DNA from 3 places in the uncultured Altererythrobacter sp. genome. Region 2 is predicted to be linked to each of the others. Evidence: predicted binding sites of a transcription regulator. Region 2 holds the regulator's gene; each other region holds the start of a gene.
What was found. Region 2 encodes LexA, which represses DNA repair genes until DNA is damaged. Its sites were predicted from a motif close to GTTCCNCNCTTGTTCT; they were not measured.
Positions count from the first base shown of each region.

Region 1: a site for LexA is predicted at 5,982-5,997, ahead of QZ487_RS01305 (ribonucleoside-diphosphate reductase subunit alpha). Genes of this name have one in related genera too.
Region 3: a site for LexA is predicted at 6,086-6,101, ahead of recA (recombinase RecA). Genes of this name have one in related genera too.

Region 1 is NZ_CAJXNK010000001.1:254,316-261,755, forward strand. Features, by position in the region: gene QZ487_RS01280 (ribonucleotide-diphosphate reductase subunit beta) at 1-1,007, opposite strand, end outside; gene QZ487_RS01285 (GntP family permease) at 1,636-2,988, opposite strand; gene QZ487_RS01290 (hypothetical protein) at 3,019-3,309, opposite strand; gene QZ487_RS01295 (hypothetical protein) at 3,321-3,503, opposite strand; gene QZ487_RS01300 (hypothetical protein) at 3,533-3,679, opposite strand; gene QZ487_RS01305 (ribonucleoside-diphosphate reductase subunit alpha) at 3,778-5,847, opposite strand; gene QZ487_RS01310 (LysR family transcriptional regulator) at 6,390-7,292, opposite strand; gene QZ487_RS01315 (alpha/beta fold hydrolase) at 7,435-7,440, opposite strand, start outside.
Region 2 is NZ_CAJXNK010000002.1:704,005-711,444, forward strand. Features, by position in the region: gene trpC (indole-3-glycerol phosphate synthase TrpC) at 1-739, shown strand, start outside; gene moaC (cyclic pyranopterin monophosphate synthase MoaC) at 762-1,241, shown strand; gene QZ487_RS11300 (molybdopterin molybdotransferase MoeA) at 1,238-2,434, shown strand; gene lexA (transcriptional repressor LexA) at 2,521-3,207, shown strand; gene QZ487_RS11310 (hypothetical protein) at 3,261-3,800, opposite strand; gene gltX (glutamate--tRNA ligase) at 3,991-5,424, shown strand; gene QZ487_RS11320 (citrate synthase) at 5,453-6,739, shown strand; gene QZ487_RS11325 (hypothetical protein) at 6,770-6,952, shown strand; gene QZ487_RS11330 (HAMP domain-containing sensor histidine kinase) at 6,964-7,440, opposite strand, start outside.
Region 3 is NZ_CAJXNK010000002.1:311,687-319,126, reverse strand. Features, by position in the region: gene QZ487_RS09425 (cation:proton antiporter) at 1-1,200, shown strand, start outside; gene alaS (alanine--tRNA ligase) at 1,197-3,848, opposite strand; gene QZ487_RS09415 (trans-aconitate 2-methyltransferase) at 3,899-4,729, opposite strand; gene recA (recombinase RecA) at 4,943-6,001, opposite strand; gene QZ487_RS09405 (response regulator) at 6,393-7,440, opposite strand, start outside.

The sequences.
Region 1 (7,440 bases), on a different contig from region 2:
TCGACTGACTCTTCGTCGTTCGTGGCTTTTGCCTTCTGGCGCTTGTCGAAGTTTGACCACACGTCCTGCCAATTGCCTTTCGTTGCACCCTTCGAATATTCGGTTGCGCGGGTTTCGAAGAAGTTTGCATGCTCCACGCCGTTGATCAGCGGGGCGAGCCACGGCAGCGGGTGATCCTCCACCATATAGATCGGCTGCAGGCCCAGCTGGCCCAGGCGCCAGTCCGCAATATAGCGGATGTACTTCTTGATTTCCTTCGCGGTCATCCCGCTAACCGGGCCCATTTCAAAGGCGAGATCGATGAAGTTGTCTTCTAGACGCACCGACTTCTGGCAGATGTCGATAATGTCTTCTTTCACCGCCTTGGTGTAGCAATCGCGTTCCTTCACGAATTCGTGGAACATGCGGATGATGCCTTCGCAATGCAGGCTTTCATCGCGGATCGACCAGCTGACGATCTGCCCCATGCCCTTCATCTTGTTGAAGCGCGGGAAGTTCATCAGCATGGCGAAGCTCGCGAATAGCTGCATGCCTTCAGTAAAGCCGCCAAACATCGCAAGCGTGCGGGCAATATCCTCGTCCGTGTCAACGCCGAATTGCTGCATGTAATTGTGCTTGTCAGCCATTTCCTCATACTCGAGGAAGGCGCTGTATTCGCTTTCAGGCATGCCGATCGTGTCGAGCAGATGCGAATAGGCCGCGATATGCACTGTTTCCATATTGGAGAACGCCGTCAGCATCATCTTGATTTCGGTCGGCTTGAACACGCGGCCGTATTTGTCGTGGTAGCAATCCTGCACCTCGACATCGGCCTGTGTGAAGAAGCGGAAGATCTGCGTGAGCAGATTGCGCTCATGCTCGGTGATCTTCTGCGCCCAGTCACGACAGTCTTCGCCCAGCGGTACTTCTTCCGGCATCCAGTGGATCTGTTGCTGGCGTTTCCAGAACTCGTAAGCCCATGGATATTCAAAGGGCTTGTAGGTCTTACGAGCTTCGAGCAACGACATGTGGTGTTCTCCGATGAAATAGTGCGAATGACCCGTATAGGGAATCATCTGCGCAAGTCGATAGCAAGAGGCACGTATCTGCTGGGGATAGAACGTGCTTTTTTTGAGTCGAAATGCGGCGAGTTGCAGGCTGTGCAATGGCGTGCGTTGCATCTGAAGCAAGGTGCGGTGCGAGCCGAGGTATCGGGCGAACGGAAACCGAAATGAGACACTGATTCGCAATCCTTATATTCGTGTTAACCACTACTCGCGGTTTGGAGCCTCATGCTAACCATAGAAAACTCCAGAAATCCTGCATTTTCGGGGCTTTAGGAGATGTTTAATGGGTCTGACGGTAAGAAATTGGCATCGCACGCAAAGCATCACCACACACCTTTGCATTGCGCGAAGAAATTGACACGGCTCTTAGAAGCAAGGTCGATTTCGATTCGTGGTCGGCGCAGCTGAAAGAAGCGCAAGCGTATCGCACTCGCAAAGACGAATTTACCCTACTGCGGTTCCAGTTGATCGTAGGTCTGGTAATCAGTGCACTCACACTGATGTGGGGCTGGTTTGCAGTGCCCGGCCAGTTCGACGATGATTTTCAGACTTACTGCAGGGGGAACGTCGCCGCGCCTGACCGTGTTACTCAGACGGCCAAGGCCAGTAAAATGGTTGCAAGAGTGGCGACGATCGGCACCACCACTGTCACCACGCCCACATCCTTGTAAGCCTGCTTGTGGGTCAATTGCGTGATGGTCAGCATCGCGATCACCGCACCGCAATGGGGCAGCGAGTCGAGCCCGCCGCTTGCCATTGCCGCCAGCCGGTGCAATTCTTCAGGCGCGATTCCGAGCGCTAGAAAATCATCAGCCAGTGTCGCCATGAAAATCTGCAATCCACCCGAAGATGAGCCGGTGATCCCAGACACGGTGCTGGCAGCGGCGAACATCGACATCATCGGCGGCAGATCGAGGCCGAGCACAGTTTCTGTAAAAAGCGCAAATCCGCCAGTTTGTGCCACGACGCCGCCGAAACCGATAACTGCGCTGGTCGCCATTAGCGGCATGATCGAATCTTGCGTGCCATCACCCAGCAGGCGCATGGGTGCACGCCGCGCCGCTGGAAACAGCACCAGCGCAACAAGGCTGGCCAGAACCAGTGCAAAGCTGGGCCAGATCACAGGCTGGGCATTAGCAAAGGCGATGACGGCGTTGTCGCTTTCAGCCCCGCCCAGCAGGCGCGGCGCAAGAATTGTCGCAATCACCAGCGACAGCGGGAAGATGGCCAGCGGCCAAGGAGGCATGTCATGGGCGATATCGTTCAGATCCGGAATGACATCTCGCGGACCGGCTTCAAACCCTTCGCCATTCGCGCGAGCCTTGACCCGCTCCCGCTCGAGATAGGCCATGCCCAGCAAGAACATGAGCGCGCCTCCGAAAATGCCCAGCAGCGGAGCTGCAAATAGATCGGTGCCCAGCTTCAATGTGGGGATCACATTGTGGATTGATGGCGTGCCGGGAAACGCGGTCAAGGTGAACGTGCCCGCACCCAGTGCGAGCGCACCGCAAAGCAATCGCTTGGGAATGTCCGCTTCTTTCATCAACCGGAGGCCAAGCGGATACATTGCAAAGATCACCACGAATACGACCACGCCGCCATAGGTCAGGAGGGCGCAAGCCAGCACTGCGATCCACAGCGCACGATGCGCACCCAGCGCACGCACCATCGCCATGGCGATCGATGTCGCCGCGTGACTTTCGCCCATGATCTTACCGAATACAGCGCCCGCAGCAAACAGCAGGAAGAACCGCCCGGCAAAGGTGAACGCGCCCAGATTTCCGGAGAGGTAGCCATCGGTTATGCTGTCCGCGACCGGGAGCGCATTAGTCACTATCACCACCAGTGCACAGAGTATCGAAGCAAAGATGATGTTCACATCGCGCAGCGCCAGCCAGATCAGCAGGCCAAGGCCCGCGATGAGTCCCAACAATCCGATCATCGCATTCCCCTCAGCGGCTATTGGCCGATATTATTTGGATCTCTTCTTCGAGCTAAACCAGCTGCCGCCACCCAGTACCGTTACGCCAATGAAAAAGCCAAAGTCGTACCAGCCGCCATTATTGGGCACGGCATAAACCGCGATATCGGGATCGAACAACGAACCGATCCAGGCAAACGGGAAAACAAAGCCGTGCCATAGTCCCCACAAGAAGCCTGGCGAACCGCCTTCGCGCATGACACCTTCGTCGATCTGGCTAGCACATGCAGACACCAGAAGAGCGATCATGCAGGCTGTGACAATTCTCGAGGTTTTGGTCATATCGATTGCTCTTATGCGGCGGGCATGAGCCGCAGGATGATGAACCAGATCACGCTAATCATCATGACGGCCATAATGGCGTACATCATCATCATGCCGCGGCCCTTTTGCTGCCCGCGTATGGTTTGCACGGCTTTTCCCATGATCACTAATGCGATGATTGTGCCGACAACGCCGATCCAGAACGGGTCCAACTGCTTCTCCCCTCAATACCGGGGCGCAGTCAGAACATCTGAACCGCGCCGGCACCCGGTACGATAACGGTCAGAATAATATAGGCAAGCGGGGGATGCGAAACTGACACCAGCGCGAGCAGATTGAACAGGCTTTCGCTGATCTCGCCGCGCGCCAGCCTCATGCGGAATGCCATCAGATCGATGATCGCGACTGCCGCGAGGATGAGGGGTAGGAAGAAGCCCCCGCAAGCATTGCTTGTGGGGGCTTGAATTCTGAACGGTCAAGAAAGAACTACTGACAGGCTAGGCATTCCTCGTAATCGGTCTGCTGCTCGCCAAGTTCAGCTTTCAGTTCGATCTTCTGCGCGTGCGAGGTGTTGTCCGCTTCCACGCCGCCAGCAAAGCCAGCGCGCTGAACCGACTTCGAACGGAGATAGTACAGCGACTTGATGCCCTTCTCCCACGCCTGGAAGTGCAGCTGCATCAGATCCCATTTCTCGACATCGGCCGGAATGAACAGGTTCAGCGACTGCGCCTGATCAACATAAGGCGCGCGATCGGCGGCGAATTCCAGCAGCCAGCGCTGATCGATTTCGAAGCTGGTCCTGAAGGTCGCCTTTTCTTCCACGCTGAGGAAATCGAGATGCTGAACGCTGCCGCCCTTCTCAAGAATCGAGTTCCATACGGCGACCGAATCCTTGCTCTTCTCGCGCAGGACTTTCTCGAGATAGGGGTTCTTCACGATGAAGCTGCCCGACAGGGTTTTGTGCGTATAGATATTCGCCGGGATCGGCTCGATACATGCGCTGGTGCCGCCGCAGATGATGCTGATAGACGCGGTCGGTGCGATCGCCATCTTGCAGCTGAAACGCTCCATCGCGCCCATTTCTTCCGCATCCGGACACGCGCCGCGTTCCTGCGCCAGCAGCATGCTGGCTTCTGATGCCTTGCCCTGAATATGCTTGAACATCTTCAGGTTCCACACTTTCGCCATCGGGCTTTCGAAACCGATGTTCTTGGACTGGAGGAAAGAGTGGAAGCCCATCACGCCAAGGCCAACCGAACGTTCCCGCTCGGCCGAATATTTCGCGCGCGCCATCTCGTCAGGGGCGCGGTCGATATAGTCCTGCAGGACATTGTCGAGAAAACGCATTACGTCCTCGATGAAGGTCTTGTTGCCTTCCCACTCTTCCCACTTTTCAAGGTTGAGTGACGAAAGGCAGCATACCGCCGTGCGGTCATTGCCCAAGTGATCGATACCGGTTGGCAGCGTGATTTCCGAACACAGGTTCGACGTTGAAACCTTGAGGCCCAATTCGCGATGATGCTTGGGCATCATGCGGTTCACTGTGTCAGAGAACACGATGTAAGGCTCGCCAGTTGCAAGACGTGTCTCGACCAGCTTCTGGAACAACGAGCGCGCATCGACTGTGGCGCGAACGCTGCCATCGCGCGGTGACTTCAGATCGAACTCTGCGCCATCGCGCACAGCTACCATGAATTCATCGGTCAGCAGCACGCCGTGGTGCAGGTTCAGCGCTTTGCGGTTGAAGTCACCGGAGGGTTTACGGATCTCGAGAAATTCTTCGATCTCCGGATGCGATACATCCAGATAGCAAGCGGCCGAGCCGCGCCGTAGCGAGCCTTGCGAAATCGCAAGGGTCAGCGAATCCATCACACGCACGAAAGGAATGATGCCGCTGGTCTTGCCGTTGAGGCCAACCGGCTCACCAATGCCGCGCACGTGGCCCCAATAGGTGCCGATGCCGCCGCCCTTGGACGCGAGCCATACATTCTCGTTCCAGGTGCCAACGATGCCATCCAGACTGTCGCTGACAGAGTTCAGATAACAGCTGATCGGCAGACCGCGTGTGGTGCCGCCATTCGACAGCACTGGCGTCGCCGGCATGAACCACAAATTCGAAATATAGTCATAGAGACGCTGAGCGTGCTCCTGATCATCGGCGTAAGCATCTGCAACGCGCGCAAACAGATCCTGATAGCTTTCTCCGGGCAGGAGGTAGCGATCGGTCAAAGTCTCCTTGCCGAATTCGGTCAGGTTCGCGTCGCGTGCATCGTCTGTGACGATTGTGAAGCGGCGATCATTGACCTTCTTGCTGTCAATATCGCCTGCCGCATTGCTCGCCACAGCTGCCATGGCGCCAGCCAGCACTTCGCCCGCCTTCTCCGCGACCAGCGCGTCTGTACCCTTGTCTTCGCTTTCAATTGCCACTGCCTTTTTGGCCTTATCTGCCTTGCCGGAGGTCGAGGCCTTTGCCTTGCTCTTGGTTTCTGTATCCACGGCGTTGTCCGCGTCCTGATCCAGTCCCATTGCTGCCTCGTCGCCAGTCCGAAAATCCATTCTCTGCCCCGCCCCTAATCGCGTTGTTTTACCCTCATGCGGTTCCCGCTCACTACGTTGAGCGATGTTCCGCTTGTGTTCGATTCGGCGGGAAGCATCCCACCTACCAATTTCGCAGGGCTTTGGGGGATTTAGTTTTCCCCTTTTTCCCCACAGTTCCTCTCGATTGCACGACCCGAAAGACCCGAATCCCCCCCCGCCTTCGGAAATAGTGTTTCCGGAGCGAATAACTAGCTCTTGTAGGTGTCCCCAGGTTTGGAACCACTAGATACTGAATCAGAGCGCGGTTTCACGCAAGAGGGTAAATGCGGATTTAACATGCAAACTGACTGGATTTATCCAGTGTGTTACCCGCGCGTGACACCGCGACGCGCGGGAAATCCTAGGGTCTTTGAACGCGCAACCCCTAAAATGAATCTGGGAAAAAATTTTTGCGGGCAAAACGGGTATAGGGGACTTGTGAATCATTCGAATCGGGATGCGCAATTTTTGAATCAAGCGAAGCCATTGGAACGCGATAAATGCACTGCCCCGATCTGGCTTCACACAAACAGCTTGTCGCCCTTGAGCGATTTGGTCAGCGCATCGATAAATGCACGCGCGCGCGCATTGGGCGTGCGGCTTTCAGGATAGGCGAGATGGATCGGCAGAACGCCGCCAGTCCATTGTGGCAGCAGCCGCCACAACTTTCCCTGCTTGATCGCGTCCTGCACCAGCCATAGTGGCACCAGGCCAATCCCGGCACTTTCCACCAAAGCGGCAAGCACCGCCTCCGAGCTATCGCTGCGCAGCCGGGCGTCCGGCACGATCTCGCGGATCTCTGCCCCCCGTTCCAGCCGCCAATTATCATGCACCATGTCCGGCCCGATAAAGACCACCGCTGGCAAGTTTGAGATCTGGTCAATGCGGCGCGGTGTGCCGTGGTCTCGGATCAGCTCGGGCGAGCCGCATAACACCAACGGGACATCGCCAAGCTTGCGCGCACGATCGCTGCGGCGGCGCGGGAACCCGACGGATAGCGCGACATCGATCCCGCTTTCAACCAGATCAACCGGCTGGTCAGACAAAAGAAGATCGGCCTCGATATCGGGATGCTTTTCAAGAAAGCGGCACAACAGCGGTGCCAGCACGACCCGGCCCAATGATACAGGCGCGAAGATTCGCAATCGGCCCGAGAGCGCTTGGGCGCGCGCGCCCACCGATTGTTCGGCATCATCGACCAGCCGTAAAATCTCACGCGCCTTGGCCAGAAATTCCTGCCCCTCATCCGTCAGCGAAAGCGAGCGCGTGGTTCGGCTGATCAGCTTGGAGCCGAGGTAATCCTCCAGCTCTGCCAAGCGCCGGCTGACAGTTGGCTGGCTCTGCTGAAGCTCGCGCGCGACCGCGCTGAAGCTGCCCCGCTCGGCCAGCCGGACAAAAATGCGATAAGCGGCGATGACGTCCATATGACGGCCAATTTATCCAATTTATGGATAAAAGCCACATGAATCATGCAGATTGGGCGAAGGCCCGAAATAACCTACTCAAATCCTAACGGATTCCCGGAGCAATTTGGCAAGCTTTTGGTAAGGTTTCAGGCGGCCGCCATCACGC
Region 2 (7,440 bases):
TCAGCGCCGCGCCGAGCGTTCTGTCACCGCGCTGGATCATCGTGCCGCTGGCCAATCGGTCCCGCGCGGGTTCGAAGCAGCACTCCGCATCAAAGCCGAAACCGGTTTTGCGCTGATCGCGGAGATCAAGAAAGCCTCCCCTTCGAAAGGATTGATACGCGCGAATTTTCAGCCGGTAGACCATGCCAAGGCCTATGAAGCAGGCGGCGCGATGTGTCTGTCAGTCCTCACCGACGCACCCTATTTTCAAGGGCATGAAGATTACCTCAAGGCTGCCCGCACGGCTTGCGACCTCCCAGTGTTGCGCAAGGATTTCATGGTTGACCCATGGCAAGTCGCCGAAGCACGCAGCATCGGCGCGGATGCGATCCTGGTCATTGTTGCAGCTCTGGAAGACTCCGTGATGGCGGAGATCGAGGCAGCTGCGATCGAGCGGAATATGGATGTCCTGGTCGAAGTGCATGACGAGGCCGAGATGGAACGCGCAGCCAAGCTCAAATCGCGGCTGATCGGTGTCAACAATCGCGATCTGAAAACCTTCATCACGGACCTTGCCACGACCGAACGGCTTGCTCCACTTGCGCCCGAAGGAACGTTGCTGGTTGGTGAAAGCGGGATCAACAGCCACGCGGATTGCCAGCGATTGGCGGAGGCAGGAATTCGGACGTTCCTGGTCGGCGAAAGCTTGATGCGTCAGGAAGACGTTGAATTGGCAACTCGAGCATTGCTGCAAGGCTGATGATCGGCCAGAAAGGCGATCTATGAGCAAACGCCTGACGCATCTCGATGAGACCGGCACCGCACGCATGGTGGATGTCGGCGCAAAACCAGCCACTCAACGAATGGCGAAAGCGGGCGGAATTATCCGCATGAGCTCAGAGGCCCTGGCCGCGATCAAGGCTGGCGATGCACCCAAGGGAGACGTCTTGGGCACAGCCCGCGTTGCGGCGATCATGGCGGCCAAGAAGACAGGCGAGCTGATCCCGCTTTGCCATCCACTCAGCCTTGACGCAGTCAATGTCGAATTCACGTTTGAAGACAACGGCGTGCGCGTTACTGCAACCGCATCGCTCACCGGCAAGACCGGCGTAGAGATGGAAGCCATGGTGGCTGCCTCCACAGCGCTGCTGACTGTCTATGATATGGCCAAAGCGCTCGATAAAGGCATGGTAATCGGCGAGGTTCGGCTGCTTGAGAAGCTGGGCGGCAAATCCGGCCACTGGACCGCAGACTTACAATGAACGCGATGCTTACATTGGAAGAAGCGCAGGAACGCGTTCTGGCGCTAGCGCCGCAAATGCGGATTGAAACTGTGCCGGTTGAGGCAGCAATCGGGCGATACCTAGCTGAGGATTTGCAAGCACTGCGCACACAACCACCCGCGGATCTCTCCGCGATGGATGGCTATGCGATTGGCGGCGATGCGCCCGGTCCTTGGGCGCTGGTTGGGGAAAGTCGCGCCGGTGCGCCGTTTGATCGCACGTTGTCTCAAGGCGAAACCGTGCGTATTTCGACCGGCGCACATTTACCGAGAGGCGCAGATCGCGTGCTGATCCAGGAGAATGCGCAAGTTACCGATCAAACTGTCGCCTGCTTTCAGGACTTCCCAAACGCATTGCGTCACGTACGCCAACGAGGGTTTGATTTTTCAAAGGGCGACCACGTGTTGCCAGCAGGTACGCGCGTAGGTCCTGCGCAATTAGCGCTGGCACTGGGCGCGGGCCACGGCACCCTCGGTGTACGCATTACTCCTAAGGTTGCGGTGCTCGACAGCGGCGATGAATTGGTGGCTGATCCTGCTGAATGTGCAGATCATCATATCCCGGCCAGCAACGGCGCGATGATCGGCGCAATGCTGGCAGAACTGGGCTGTGAAGTGGTGAGGCTCGGACCGGTCCCTGACGATCATGAAGCGCTCGCATTCGCGCTAGCTAAGGCTGGGGACGCAGACATGTTGGTTACCACCGGCGGCGCTTCAGTCGGCGATCATGATCTGATGCGCCCGGCGCTTGAGGCCTGGGGCGCGAGTCTGGACTTCTGGAAAGTCGCAATGAAGCCGGGGAAACCGATCATGGTCGCGACCAAAGGCGCGCAAGTGATCTTCGGACTGCCCGGCAACCCGGTATCGAGCTTCGTCACATGCTTTCTATTCGTGGTGCCGCTTGTACACGCGGCAATGGGAGCAAGTCAGCCCCTACCTTTCAGGACCAACCTGACCGCCGGAAGCACCCTTCCCGGAATTGGATCGCGTCGCGAATTCCTTCGCGCAATTTGGGATGGCGAAACCGTAAGGCTGGCCGACTCGCAAGACTCCTCGGCCCTCGCGGCATTGGCTCATACCAATTGCCTGATCGACCGCCCCGCCCACGCAGTCGAGATCGAAGCGGGAACACTTGTTCCGTGCCTACTGCTGAAAAATGGCGGAATTGCTTGACTTACCGATTTTCGTTGCCTAATTGTTCCGCATTCGTTCACCATAAAGTGTGAGCACAGGACAGGCGCCCATAGGAGGTTTTCGCCATGCTGACGGCAAAGCAGCACGAGTTGATCCGTTTCATCCAGCAGCGTTTGGAAGAGACCGGCATTTCTCCGAGTTTCGAAGAGATGAAAGGAGCGCTTGATCTTAAGAGCAAGTCAGGCGTGCACCGCTTGATTTCAGCATTGGAAGAGCGTGGATTTATCCGGCGCCTGGCCAATCGCGCGCGCGCGCTTGAAGTGATCAAGATGCCGGAAGATGCGACTCCTGTGGGACGTTCTTCGCCGGCAAATGATCTTGTTGCTCGTGTGACCAGCCCTCCCCCAGCAGCGCGCAAAGCTGCCAATGACATTATCGATGTCCCGCTACACGGCCGCATCGCTGCGGGTGCTCCGATTGAAGCGCTGGAGGGCCAGTCAAGCATGCCGGTTCCTGCCGCTCTGCTTGGCCCCGGTGAACATTATGCTCTTGAGGTATCCGGCGACTCGATGATCGAGGCCGGCATTTTCGATGGCGACTATGCCTTGATCAAGCGCGCCGAAAGCGCGCGTGATGGTGAGATTGTCGTGGCGTTGGTTCGCAATGAAGAGGCAACACTCAAATATCTTCGTCGTGAGAATGGCATGATCCGGTTGGATCCCGCGAATGGAGCTTACAGCCCTCAGATCTATCAACCGCACGAAGTCGCGGTGCAAGGAAAGCTTGCAGGGCTGCTTAGGCGTTACCACTAACGATTGTCCCCAGTGCGCGCCGGGACCGTTCGGCTATCTAGCGGTTCCCCGCCCTAATCGGGCTCGGCGCGCCACCACCCATGCTCCCCCTGATGGTCAGCAACCTGCACAATCGATTGTTCGCGAAGTAGGATCGCCAGTCCTCCGGACTGTTCAAGAGACGTGATATCAGCCTTGAACCATCGCGGTTGGCATGAGCGTGGCAGCCATCTGTCCGCAACCACTATGTCGGCCAGCTCGCAAGCAGCGGCAAGGGCGCGTTCTTCAACCCGCATGTTGTTTCGCGCCATCAGCAATTTCCAGTCGTGCCCATCACGCGTGAGTGCCATCTTACAAAATTCAGACGTGCAATATGCACTCGGCCAATCCGCCATGGGAATTGGATCGCCCTTCACGCTCGCTAGCTCCATCGAGTTTTCACGTGCATAATCGGAACGCGTATCACGCAAACTCGCAAGCTGAGCGCCATTCTCCGTTGGAATCGTGATCCCGACGTGCCGTCCATCTCGCGAAATCAGGATCTCAGGCACCGGTGTCGCCACCAAGATCGCAGCTTCAACTCCAGCAGGAACAAAGCCCAGCAAACGCCACAACCAACCACGGCCCACGGTCAAAACCGGAGGCGCTCAAAAAATGTTCGCACGACGAGGTGAGGCTGGACATGGAAAGCGGCATGCGCCATTGACGCTGCGCTGCAGCATCGCTTGTCTCGGCGGCGCCCCTGTGGGCACCACTGGCGTATGGTGCATGGCCATCCCGGCATAGGAAAGGAAACAACGTCTTATGGCAAGCGAAAGCGGCGCTCGCACCAGGGAAGTGGTGACGCGATTTGCGCCATCCCCCACGGGTTTCCTGCATATCGGCGGAGCGCGGACCGCGTTGTTTAACTGGCTCTATGCCCGCCATCACGGCGGCAAGGCGCTGTTGCGGATTGAAGACACAGACAAGAAGCGCTCGACGCAAGAAGCCATCGATGCGATCCTGGACGCGCTGGATTGGCTAGGGCTCGACTACGATGAAGAGCCGACGTTTCAATCGCAGAGGGCGGATCGCCATGCCGAAGTGGCTAACAAACTGCTTGAGGCAGGCCACGCCTACAAATGCTTCGCAACGCCCGAAGATCTTGAGCAAATGCGTGCAGAGCAGCGCGCTAATAAGCTGCCCATGCGCTATGACGGCCGCTGGCGTGATCGTGACCCATCGGAAGCTCCCGCGGGTACGCCATTCGTAGTTCGCTTAAAGACACCGACTGAAGGTGAGACCTCGATCGATGACGCGGTCCAGGGCCGTGTTACCGTGCGCAACGAAGAGATTGACGATTACATCATACTGCGCGCTGATGGTACGCCAACATATATGCTGGCGGCTGTGGTCGATGATCATGATATGGGGGTGACCCACGTGATACGGGGCGACGATCATTTGAACAACGCGTTTCGCCAGCTTCCGATTTATCATGCGATGCATGAAATCGAAGGTGATTGGGAGCCGCCAGTCTATGCGCATGTACCGCTGATTCACGGTTCGGATGGGGCAAAGATGTCTAAACGGCACGGCTCGCTCGGTGCGGAAGCCTATCGTGACGAGCATGGCATTCTTCCCGAAGCGCTGTCCAATTACCTGCTTAGACTTGGTTGGGGGCACGGCGACCGCGAAGAGATTTCCCGCGAAGAAGCGATCGAACTGTTCGACTTGAGCGGCGTCGGAAAAAGCCCCTCGCGCTTCGACATGAAGAAGCTCGAGAACTTGAACGGCTGCTACATCCGCGAAGCCGATGACGCGCGGCTGGCCAGTATATGTGCACCTCTGATTGGTTCAGAGGTGGATCTGGACCTGCTTACCCGTGCGATGCCAGTGCTGAAAAACCGCGCAAAGAACACCCATGAGCTCGCAGAAGGCGCAGCTTTTCTGTTCAAGCAGCGCCCTCTCGAAATGACCGAGAAGGCGGCAAGTTTGCTGGATGATGGGGCACGCGCAAACCTGAGCACACTTTCCGAGCGCCTGAAGGCGGAAAATAACTGGACAATCGACGCGCTCGAAGCCACTACAAAATCACTCGCCGAAGAACTCGAGCTGGGTCTCGGCAAGCTCGCGCAGCCCCTGCGCGCAGCGCTTACCGGAACGACGACCTCGCCCGGTATTTTCGATGTTCTGGTCCTATTGGGACGGGAAGAGGCTTTGGCCCGGATCGACGCGCAGGCTGCTGCAGCGGGCTGACGTTACGCAGGATTGAAGGAGACGTATTTTGTCGGACACAAACGCGAAACTCGAGCTTGGCGGTCAAACGCACGAGTTCCCTGTTGTTAGTGGCAGTGTTGGCCCAGATGTGGTCGATATCCGGAAGCTTTATGGTCAAACCGGCGCTTTCACTTTCGATCCCGGCTACAAATCAACCGCCAGCTGCGAAAGTGCCCTCACCTATATTGATGGCAATGAAGGCGTTCTGCTGCACCGCGGTTATCCGATCGGTCAACTGGCCGAACATTCAAGCTTCATGGAAGTCTCCTACCTCCTGTTGAACGGCGAGCTGCCGAGCCAGGCTGATCTGGATGACTTCACCTACACGATCACGCGCCACACCATGCTGCATGATCAACTTCGTCAATTCTATCAGGGTTTCCGCCGTGATGCACACCCTATGGCGATCATGTGCGGCGTGGTCGGCGCGCTTTCGGCTTTCTATCATGACAGCACGGACATCTCTGATCCTGAGCACCGCAAGATCAGCAGCCACCGACTGATTGCGAAAATGCCGACGATTGCGGCAATGGCTTATAAATATTCGATCGGTCAGCCAATGATGCAGCCGGACAATTCATTGAGCTATACCGGCAACTTCCTTCGTATGACCTTTGGTGTGCCCGCCGAAGAGTATGAAGTGCATCCGGCCATCGAGAAGGCGATGGATCGCATTTTCATCCTGCATGCGGACCATGAACAGAACGCTTCTACTTCGACGGTACGCCTTGCCGGCTCGTCTGGCGCCAACCCTTTTGCGTGTATTGCGGCAGGTATCGCGTGCCTGTGGGGCCCGGCACATGGTGGTGCGAACGAAGCCGCGCTTAATATGCTGCAGGAAATTGGGTCACCTGATCGCATTCCGCATTATATCGAGCGCGCGAAGGACAAGAACGATCCGTTTCGCCTGATGGGCTTTGGCCACCGCGTCTACAAAAACTATGACCCACGCGCGACTGTCATGCAACAGACGCTGCGTGAAGTGTTTGACGCGCTCAACGTTGACGATCCGGTCTTCGAAACCGCACTTCGCCTCGAAGAGCTCGCGCTGAACGATGACTATTTCCGAGAGAAAAAGCTGTTCCCGAACGTTGACTTCTATTCGGGCATCATTCTCAGCTCGATCGGTTTCCCAACAACGATGTTCACCGCACTCTTCGCTCTCGCACGCACCGTAGGCTGGGTTGCCCAGTGGAATGAAATGATATCCGATCCCGCGCAGGTAATCGGACGTCCGCGCCAACTCTACACAGGCCCGACAGAGCGCGACTATGTACCGGTGGGTCAGCGCTAAGCCGTGGGAACGCGCATTCTAAAATTCGTCATGATGGTATTCGGCGTCGCGCTGGTGTTGTCAGGCGGATTGTGGGCTCTCCAAGGCCTCGGTATTGTGATGTGGCCTGCGGAAAGCTTTATGCTCGCAGATCGCAGCTGGGCACTTTACGGCGGCATCACCGTGCTTGTCGGACTTGTGCTGCTATGGGGCTCAAGCCGCATCGGGCGTTGAACTGCCGCGATTCAGATTGCCTTTTTACCAGCTGGTAGCTCTAGCGTGAAAATTGCGCCTATTCCGGGCGTGCTTTTCACGTCGAGAGATCCTGACATTGCCTCCGCCAAACGCCGGGAAATGTAGAGGCCCAAGCCTGATCCACCGTCGCCGGAACGTCCCAGACGTTCAAACTTGGCGAACACACGCTCCAGCTGTCCAGGCGACAGACCGGGGCCTTCGTCTGAAACGGCTATACTGGCCTTGCTGGATCCAACCTTGGAAACCGCAACTGTCACAGTGCTGCCTTCAGGCGAATAGTTGATCGCATTGCCCATCAAATTGAGCACCACCTGCAATATGCGTTTCGCGTCGCCGCGTGCGCTTACTCTCTCGCCAATTTCCGGTCCGACCAATTCGATCGACTTCGCTTGTGCTCTGGCATGCAGCATCTTGATCGCCTGATGCGCGACATCCTCAAGATTAAGGTCTTGTGACACAACCTTGAA
Region 3 (7,440 bases), 390 kb from region 2:
AACGAAGGCGTAGGAGGGCTAACCACCACACTGATTCAGGGCGGCCTTGTTGTTCTCGTTCTGCTGGTGGCCGGGCGGTTTTTGCTACCTAAGCTGTTCAGCCAGGCCGCGCGAACAAAGAATCCAGAGCTGTTTCTATCTGCTTCATTGTTGGTTGTTATCGGTGCCAGTCTGGCCACGTCCGCCGCTGGCCTGTCACCGATTGTTGGTGCGTTGATCGCAGGCCTGCTAATTGCCGAGACCGAGTATCACAGCGAAGTCGAAACGATCATGGAGCCTTTCAAAGGCCTCGCGCTCGGTGTGTTCCTTATCACCATCGGCATGAGCATTGATCTGATGGAGATATGGGCCAATCTGGGCGAGATCGCCTTCGCTGTTGTCGGCGTCCTCACATTCAAGGCAATCGTGACTGGCGTGTTGCTGCGCATGATGGGAGCGCGCCGCAGCACTGCGGCGGAAACCGGTGTGTTGATGGCCAGCCCCAGTGAGACGACCTTGATCGTGCTGGCCGCAGCAACCACGGCATTGGTGATCGATCAGGATACGGCGCAGTTCTGGCAGATCGTCGCTGCGATAGGCCTGACTGTGACACCATTGCTTGCCAAACTGGGTCGCGTCATCGCTCGCCGGATAGAGCCAATTCCTGAGCTGGATGAGGACGAAACTGACGAATCACGCACGATAATCATTGGTGCCGGTCGCGTCGGTCGTCTGGTAGCGGATATGCTCAAGGTACATGACAAACACTATGTCGCAATTGATTCAGACCCTGATTTGATTGAGCGCGCCGCGCGTGACGGATACCGCGCCATATTTGGCGATGCAGCACGTGGAGATGCCTTGTCCCGGTTAGGTGTCGAAACGGCACCGGCGGTCGTTTTGACCATGGACGAGCCCGTACTTGCGCAGCGTTTGGTCTCCAAGCTTCGGAAGGAGCATCCTGAGCTGCTGATCGTTGCACGCGCCCGCGACACGGACCATGCAGCGGAACTGTACCGTGCCGGCGCAAGTCATGCGGTGCCGGAAAACCTCGAAAGTTCGCTTCAACTTTCCGAAGCTGTGCTCGTTGATATTGGCGTGGCGATGGGGCCGGTTATTGCCTCAATCCATGAGAAACGTGACGAGTTTCGCGAAATGCTTGAGCGCGAAGGCCAACTTGAGCATCGCCCGAAACTTCGAACTTCAACGGGCGAAGCTTAACCGGCGATAGCTGCACGTACCGCGGCAATCGCATCCTCGCCCTTGCTGCCGTCCGGGCCGCCACCTTGCGCCAAGTCAGGGCGACCACCGCCGCCCTTGCCGCCCAAGGTCTCAACGCCTACACGGACCAGATCAACGGCACTGAAACGCTCGGTCAGGTCGTCAGTTACTGCAACGGCAAAAGCTGCCTTGCCATCATTCACTGCGACCGCCGCCGCAATGCCTGAGCCGAGACGCTGCTTTGCCTCATCAAGCAGCGGGCGCAGCTCCTTTGGGCTAAGGCCGTCAAGCACCTGACCGCTGAACTTCACGCCGGCAATTTCTTCGTCCGCAGATTGAGCCGGGCCGCCGCCGCCTGCAAGCGCGAGGGCCTTTTTGGCGTCCGCGAGTTCCTTCTCCAATGCTTTGCGCTCGCTTAGCAGAGCGGCAATTCGTGCGGGCACCTCTTCCGGTGTGGCGCGAATCTCGCTTGCGGCGGACTTGAGCGCTTCTTCGCGGGATACGAGCCATTCTCGCGCTGCTTCACCGGTCAGCGCTTCGATACGGCGTACGCCGGAGCTGACCGCGCCTTCTGACACAATCCGGAAGATGCCGATGTCGCCTGTCGCTTTGACATGTGTGCCGCCGCACAGCTCGACTGAGTAGTTCCGATTGCCGTCGGCCTTGCGCCCGATGCTAAGCACGCGAACTTCATCGCCATACTTCTCGCCGAACAGCGCTAGGGCACCAGCTTCGACTGCATCATCCGGGCTCATAAGCCGTGTCTGAACAGCTTCGTTCGCGCGGATTTCTGCGTTTACTTCGGCTTCGACTGCCGCAATCTCTTCAGGCGTCAATGGCTTAAGGTGGGAAAAGTCGAAGCGGAATTTGTCATCCGCAACCAGCGATCCCTTCTGCGTTACATGGTCACCCAAGGCGTTCCGCAAAGCCGCATGGACAAGGTGCGTTGCCGAGTGGTTTGCACGAATGCGATCTCGACGCTCGACATCGACTTCCAGATGCAAACTATCGCCCACCTTTATCGTACCGGTCGAAATCTTGGCGTGGTGTGCATGCAATCGGCCCAGCGGCTTGGATGTATCCGTAACATCGGCCGAAAGACCCTCGACGTTGGTGATTGAACCCACATCCCCGGTCTGACCGCCACTCTCGCCATAGAAAGGCGTCTGGTTGGTTAGGATAACAACCTCGTCACCTGGGAACACAGCTTTGACTTCCGCACCGTCTTTGACGATTGCGACAACGGTTCCTTCACCACTGGTGGACGTGTAGCCAGTGAACTCCGTGCCGCCTTCACGCTCGGCAATATCAAACCAGACCTCGCCCGAAGCAGCGTCGCCCGAACCCTTCCAGGCCGCGCGTGCCGCCGCCTTCTGTTGCTCCATGGCGGCGTCGAAACCTGCGCGATCCACCCCAAGCCCACGCGCGCGTAGAGCGTCTTCGGTCAGATCATAAGGGAACCCGAACGTGTCATAGAGTTTGAATGCTGTCTCACCATCAAGCTCTCCCCCTTCGGCCATATCGCTGGTCGCATCGTCGAGCAGCCGCAGACCTTTTTCCAGTGTCCTGCGAAACTGCGATTCCTCGCGCTCAAGCACTTCTTCGATCAGCGCCTGCCCACGAACCAATTCCGGATAGGCCTGCCCCATCTCGGCCACTAGCGCGGGTACAAGGCGATACATCAAAGGCTCTGACGCGCCCAGCAAATGTGCGTGCCGCATTGCGCGACGCATTATCCGGCGCAGCACATAACCGCGACCTTCGTTGGAAGGCAGAACGCCGTCCGCCATCAGGAAACTGGTCGACCGCAAATGGTCCGCGATAACGCGGTGGCTCGCGGTATGATCCCCCTCCGCAGCCACACCAGTAAGTGACACAGAGGCACCGATCAGAGCTTTAAACGTGTCAGTATCGTAGTTGTTGTGCACACCGTGCATTACAGCTGCAATACGTTCGAGTCCCATACCAGTATCGATAGATGGCTTGGGCAAATTGCTGCGCGAACCATCCGCAGCCTGATCGAACTGCATGAAGACCAGGTTCCAGATCTCCACGAAACGATCGCCATCTTCATTAGGGCTGCCCGGAGGCCCACCTTCGATGTGATCGCCATGGTCGAAGAAAATTTCCGAGCACGGACCGCAAGGACCAGTATCACCCATTGACCAGAAATTGTCATTGGTGGGGATACGAATGATCCGATCTTCCGGAAGACCGGAAATCTTGCGCCACAGATCAAACGCTTCGTCATCCGTGTGATAAACAGTCGCAGTCAGCCTGTCGGGCGAAAGACCCCATTCCTTGGTTAGAAGTGTCCACGCATGATGGATCGCCTGTTCCTTGAAATAGTCACCGAAGGAAAAGTTGCCGAGCATCTCGAAGAAGGTGTGATGCCGCGCGGTATAGCCAACATTGTCGAGATCATTGTGCTTGCCACCCGCCCGCACACATTTTTGCGAGCTTGCTGCACGCAATGCCGGAGGCGCTTCAAGCCCGGTGAATGCATTCTTGAACGGCACCATCCCCGCATTGACGAACATGAGGGTCGGATCATTGTAAGGCACAAGCGGCGAGCTCGCGATCTCGGCGTGATCAGCAGCGGAGAAGTACTCAAGAAAAGAGCGGCGGATATCATTGGTCGACGTCATGCTTGGGCAGTTAAAGGCTAAGCCAGCCAGCGACAAGCCAGATAAAGCATTCAATCGCGTGTGGCCGTGACGATCCAGGCAGCTGCACCAAGTGCAACCTCATCTGCTGAAAGATGCTCTCTCACGAATCCCTCAAGTTTCATGCGGAATGATTGCTTTGCCATGTCATCCATCAGGGAGATCGCCCGTGCCGCCGGGCCAATCCTGCTGAAATAGCTTACCGCGTCGCTGACCGGATCTTCACCCGAACCAGCAATCATCTGGAAGTCAAACGGCACAATCGATACATTGCACCAACCAGCATCAGACAAAATTCCATGTACCCGCTCAACACCCGCAAATGCGAAAGGCCCCGGTGCGTGGGGATCGGGCAACGAAACCCCACCGTCGACCAGTTTGCCAGCCAATCCGAAAAAAGGATTTTCCTCTAACGAGCGAAAGCAGGAGAATATCAAGTTGGCGCCGGGCGCAGATATTGCCCGCAGATTGGCGAAAGCGGCAACAGGTTGATCGAAGAACATGACCCCGTGTCGTGAAACCTGAAGGTCAAAACTCTCCCCATCGCCAGGCCGCCAGCTGGCCGCGTCCGCGAGTTCAAACCGCACATTCGGTATACCGGCGGAGCGTAGCCGTGCGACATCGATAAGGTCAGGTGAGATATCAACGCCCGTCACCCGCGCTTCCGGACGCGCCTGCGCCGCTACAAGCGACAGCTCTCCGGCCCCGCAACCGACATCGAGCAAATTCGCATATGGGCTTCCCGCAATTCTGCGCTCTAACTCGCTAGTTAGCATTCGGAAGCTTCGATCCGTGCGTTGCCACTCGCTTGCCCATGATTTGCCAACGCGGCCTTGCCATTCTTGAGTGTCGGAACTTGCCATAGATGTCTCCCACGTCAGTATCGGACCTGTCTGCTTACTACGCTATTGTATTGTCTCAACACGACAAAGTAACGCAAGGCATCCATAAGCAGTATACGGAAAAGCCGATGTGGGCCGCTCGAGGAGATGAGCTACGCACACCGGCTTTCCAGGTTTCCGGGAACGCAATCACGAGAGTTACTTGAACTCGGCGCGCCCGCTTGAAGATATGTGTCAGGCCTCCGCGTCAGGCCCTGCCATCATTTCCCCGGCGACTTCGTCGGTGCGGCCGCGAATAGCAGCTTCCAACTTGTCGCAAATTTCCGGGTTCTCCTTCAGATAGGTCTTGGCGTTCTCACGGCCCTGACCGATCCGGATACTGTCATAGGAGAACCAGCTACCTGACTTCTCGACTATACCGGCCTTCACACCAAGATCGAGAATCTCACCAATCTTGGAGATCCCTTCGCCATACATGATGTCGAACTCGACCTGTTTGAATGGAGGTGCAACCTTGTTTTTGACTACTTTTACGCGGGTGGTGTTGCCAACCACTTCATCGCGATCCTTGATCTGACCTGTGCGGCGAATGTCCAGGCGAACCGATGCGTAAAACTTCAGCGCATTGCCGCCAGTTGTGGTTTCAGGGTTACCATACATCACACCGATCTTCATGCGAAGCTGGTTGATAAAGATCACCATGCATTTCGAACGGTTAATCGAACCAGTAAGCTTGCGCAGGGACTGCGACATCAGGCGCGCTTGCAAGCCGACGTGGGTGTCGCCCATTTCGCCTTCGATCTCAGCGCGCGGCACCAAAGCAGCCACCGAGTCCACCACCAATACGTCGATCGCGTTCGAGCGAACCAGCGTATCGGTGATCTCAAGTGCCTGCTCACCGGTGTCCGGCTGAGAAATAATAAGTTCGTCAATATCTACACCTAAAGCCTTGGCATAAACCGGATCCAGCGCATGCTCTGCGTCGACAAAGGCAACAGTACCGCCATTCTTCTGCGCTTCTGCAAGAACATGGAGTGCCAGCGTGGTTTTGCCTGAACTTTCCGGACCGTAAACTTCGATGACACGGCCCTTAGGCAGGCCGCCAATACCAAGCGCGATATCCAGGCCCAACGAACCGGTCGAAATCGATTCGACGTTCATCGCTTCTTTGGAGCCCAGCTTCATTGCCGAACCTTTACCAAAGGCCCGATCAATCTGTGCAAGTGCAGCGTCTAACGCCTTCTGACGATCCACGGATGATTCCTTTTCAACCAGTTTCAGATTAGTCGCCATCGCATGGCCTCCCTTGCTTGCCTAGAGCTTTAAATCGGTTATCGACCGCCCTGTTGGAACAGTATGTACCCGATTTGTTCTTATAGAACAAGTAGGGAACTTAATTTTTTTCACCCGGGTGTTTTTGTTCGAATTGCTGGGCTTTTAGCGCTTAGACCTCTCGTACCAGAGGACGGGCTTGCGTTCCTCCCCGGCGCCAAGACTGGTCTTAATGATATGCTCCCCATTACGAAGTTTTAATCCACGTGTGCGGCGCACTTCGAGACTTGCGGAACTCCCGATCCCGAACCGAACCTGTGCGCTTTGCGAGCCGGAGTTCCTGACAACCGCGCGCAGTTCGCGCCAGCCGGCCTGGCCTTCACCCGTTCTTTCGATCTCGCCTGTTCGACGACTATTTGCGCGCGGACCCTCGCATCACATCGGCAACCTTGTCGCCGATCTGCTGCACGCTGAATGGCTTTGGCAGAAAATACATCTTCGGGATATCGATATCCTTGCGCAACTGCTCCTCGGCATAGCCCGACATGAACAGTACCGGCAGGTCCGGATGCGTTTCACGAATGACGCGCGCCATAGTTGGCCCGTCCATCCCAGGCATCACAACGTCACTCACAATCACATCGAACTCGCCGCCTGATGTGATCGCAGAAAGGCCGACCTCGCCATCATCACATGCGGTCACATCATATCCGGCGCGCGTGAGCGCACGTTCCGCAACTGCGCGCACCATGTCTTCGTCTTCAACCAGCAGGATGCGGCCTCCGCCGGACCACTCGCTCGATGGAACTTCGACCGGAGCTTCTGGCGCAGGCGCCATGGGCCCTTCGTGCACTGGCAGGTACATTGTGAAGCGCGCGCCGATCGTGCGCCCGCCAGTGCCTTTGACATTGTCCGCGAACAAAAACCCACCTGACTGCTTTACGATACCGTAAGCTGTCGAAAGCCCAAGCCCTGTGCCCTTGCCTTGCTCTTTGGTTGTAAAGAATGGCTCGAACAGCTTGGGCATCACCTCTTCCGGAATGCCGCCACCAGTGTCCTCAATAACCAGAACGGTATAGTTGGCCACGGGCAGGATTTCAGACCCCATCTGCTCGACCTCGCGCATGTTGACACGCTGCGTGGTCAGAGAGATTTTTCCAGTCCCTCCGCGGTGCATGTTGATCGCATCGCGCGCATTCACCGCCAGATTCATGATCACTTGCTCAAGTTGCTGCGGGTCAGCCCGCACCACACCCAGATCGCGGTCATGTTTGATGCTATACTTGATCTTTTCGCCTAACAGCCGGGTGATCAGCGGACCAACTTCGCTCACCACATCGGGCAATTGCAGTATCTCGGGGCGAAGGGTTTGTTGGCGAGAGAAGGCGAGCAACTGGCGCGTCAGGGAAGCTGCACGGTTGGAGTTTTGCTGGATCTGCTGGATATCATCATAATCGCTG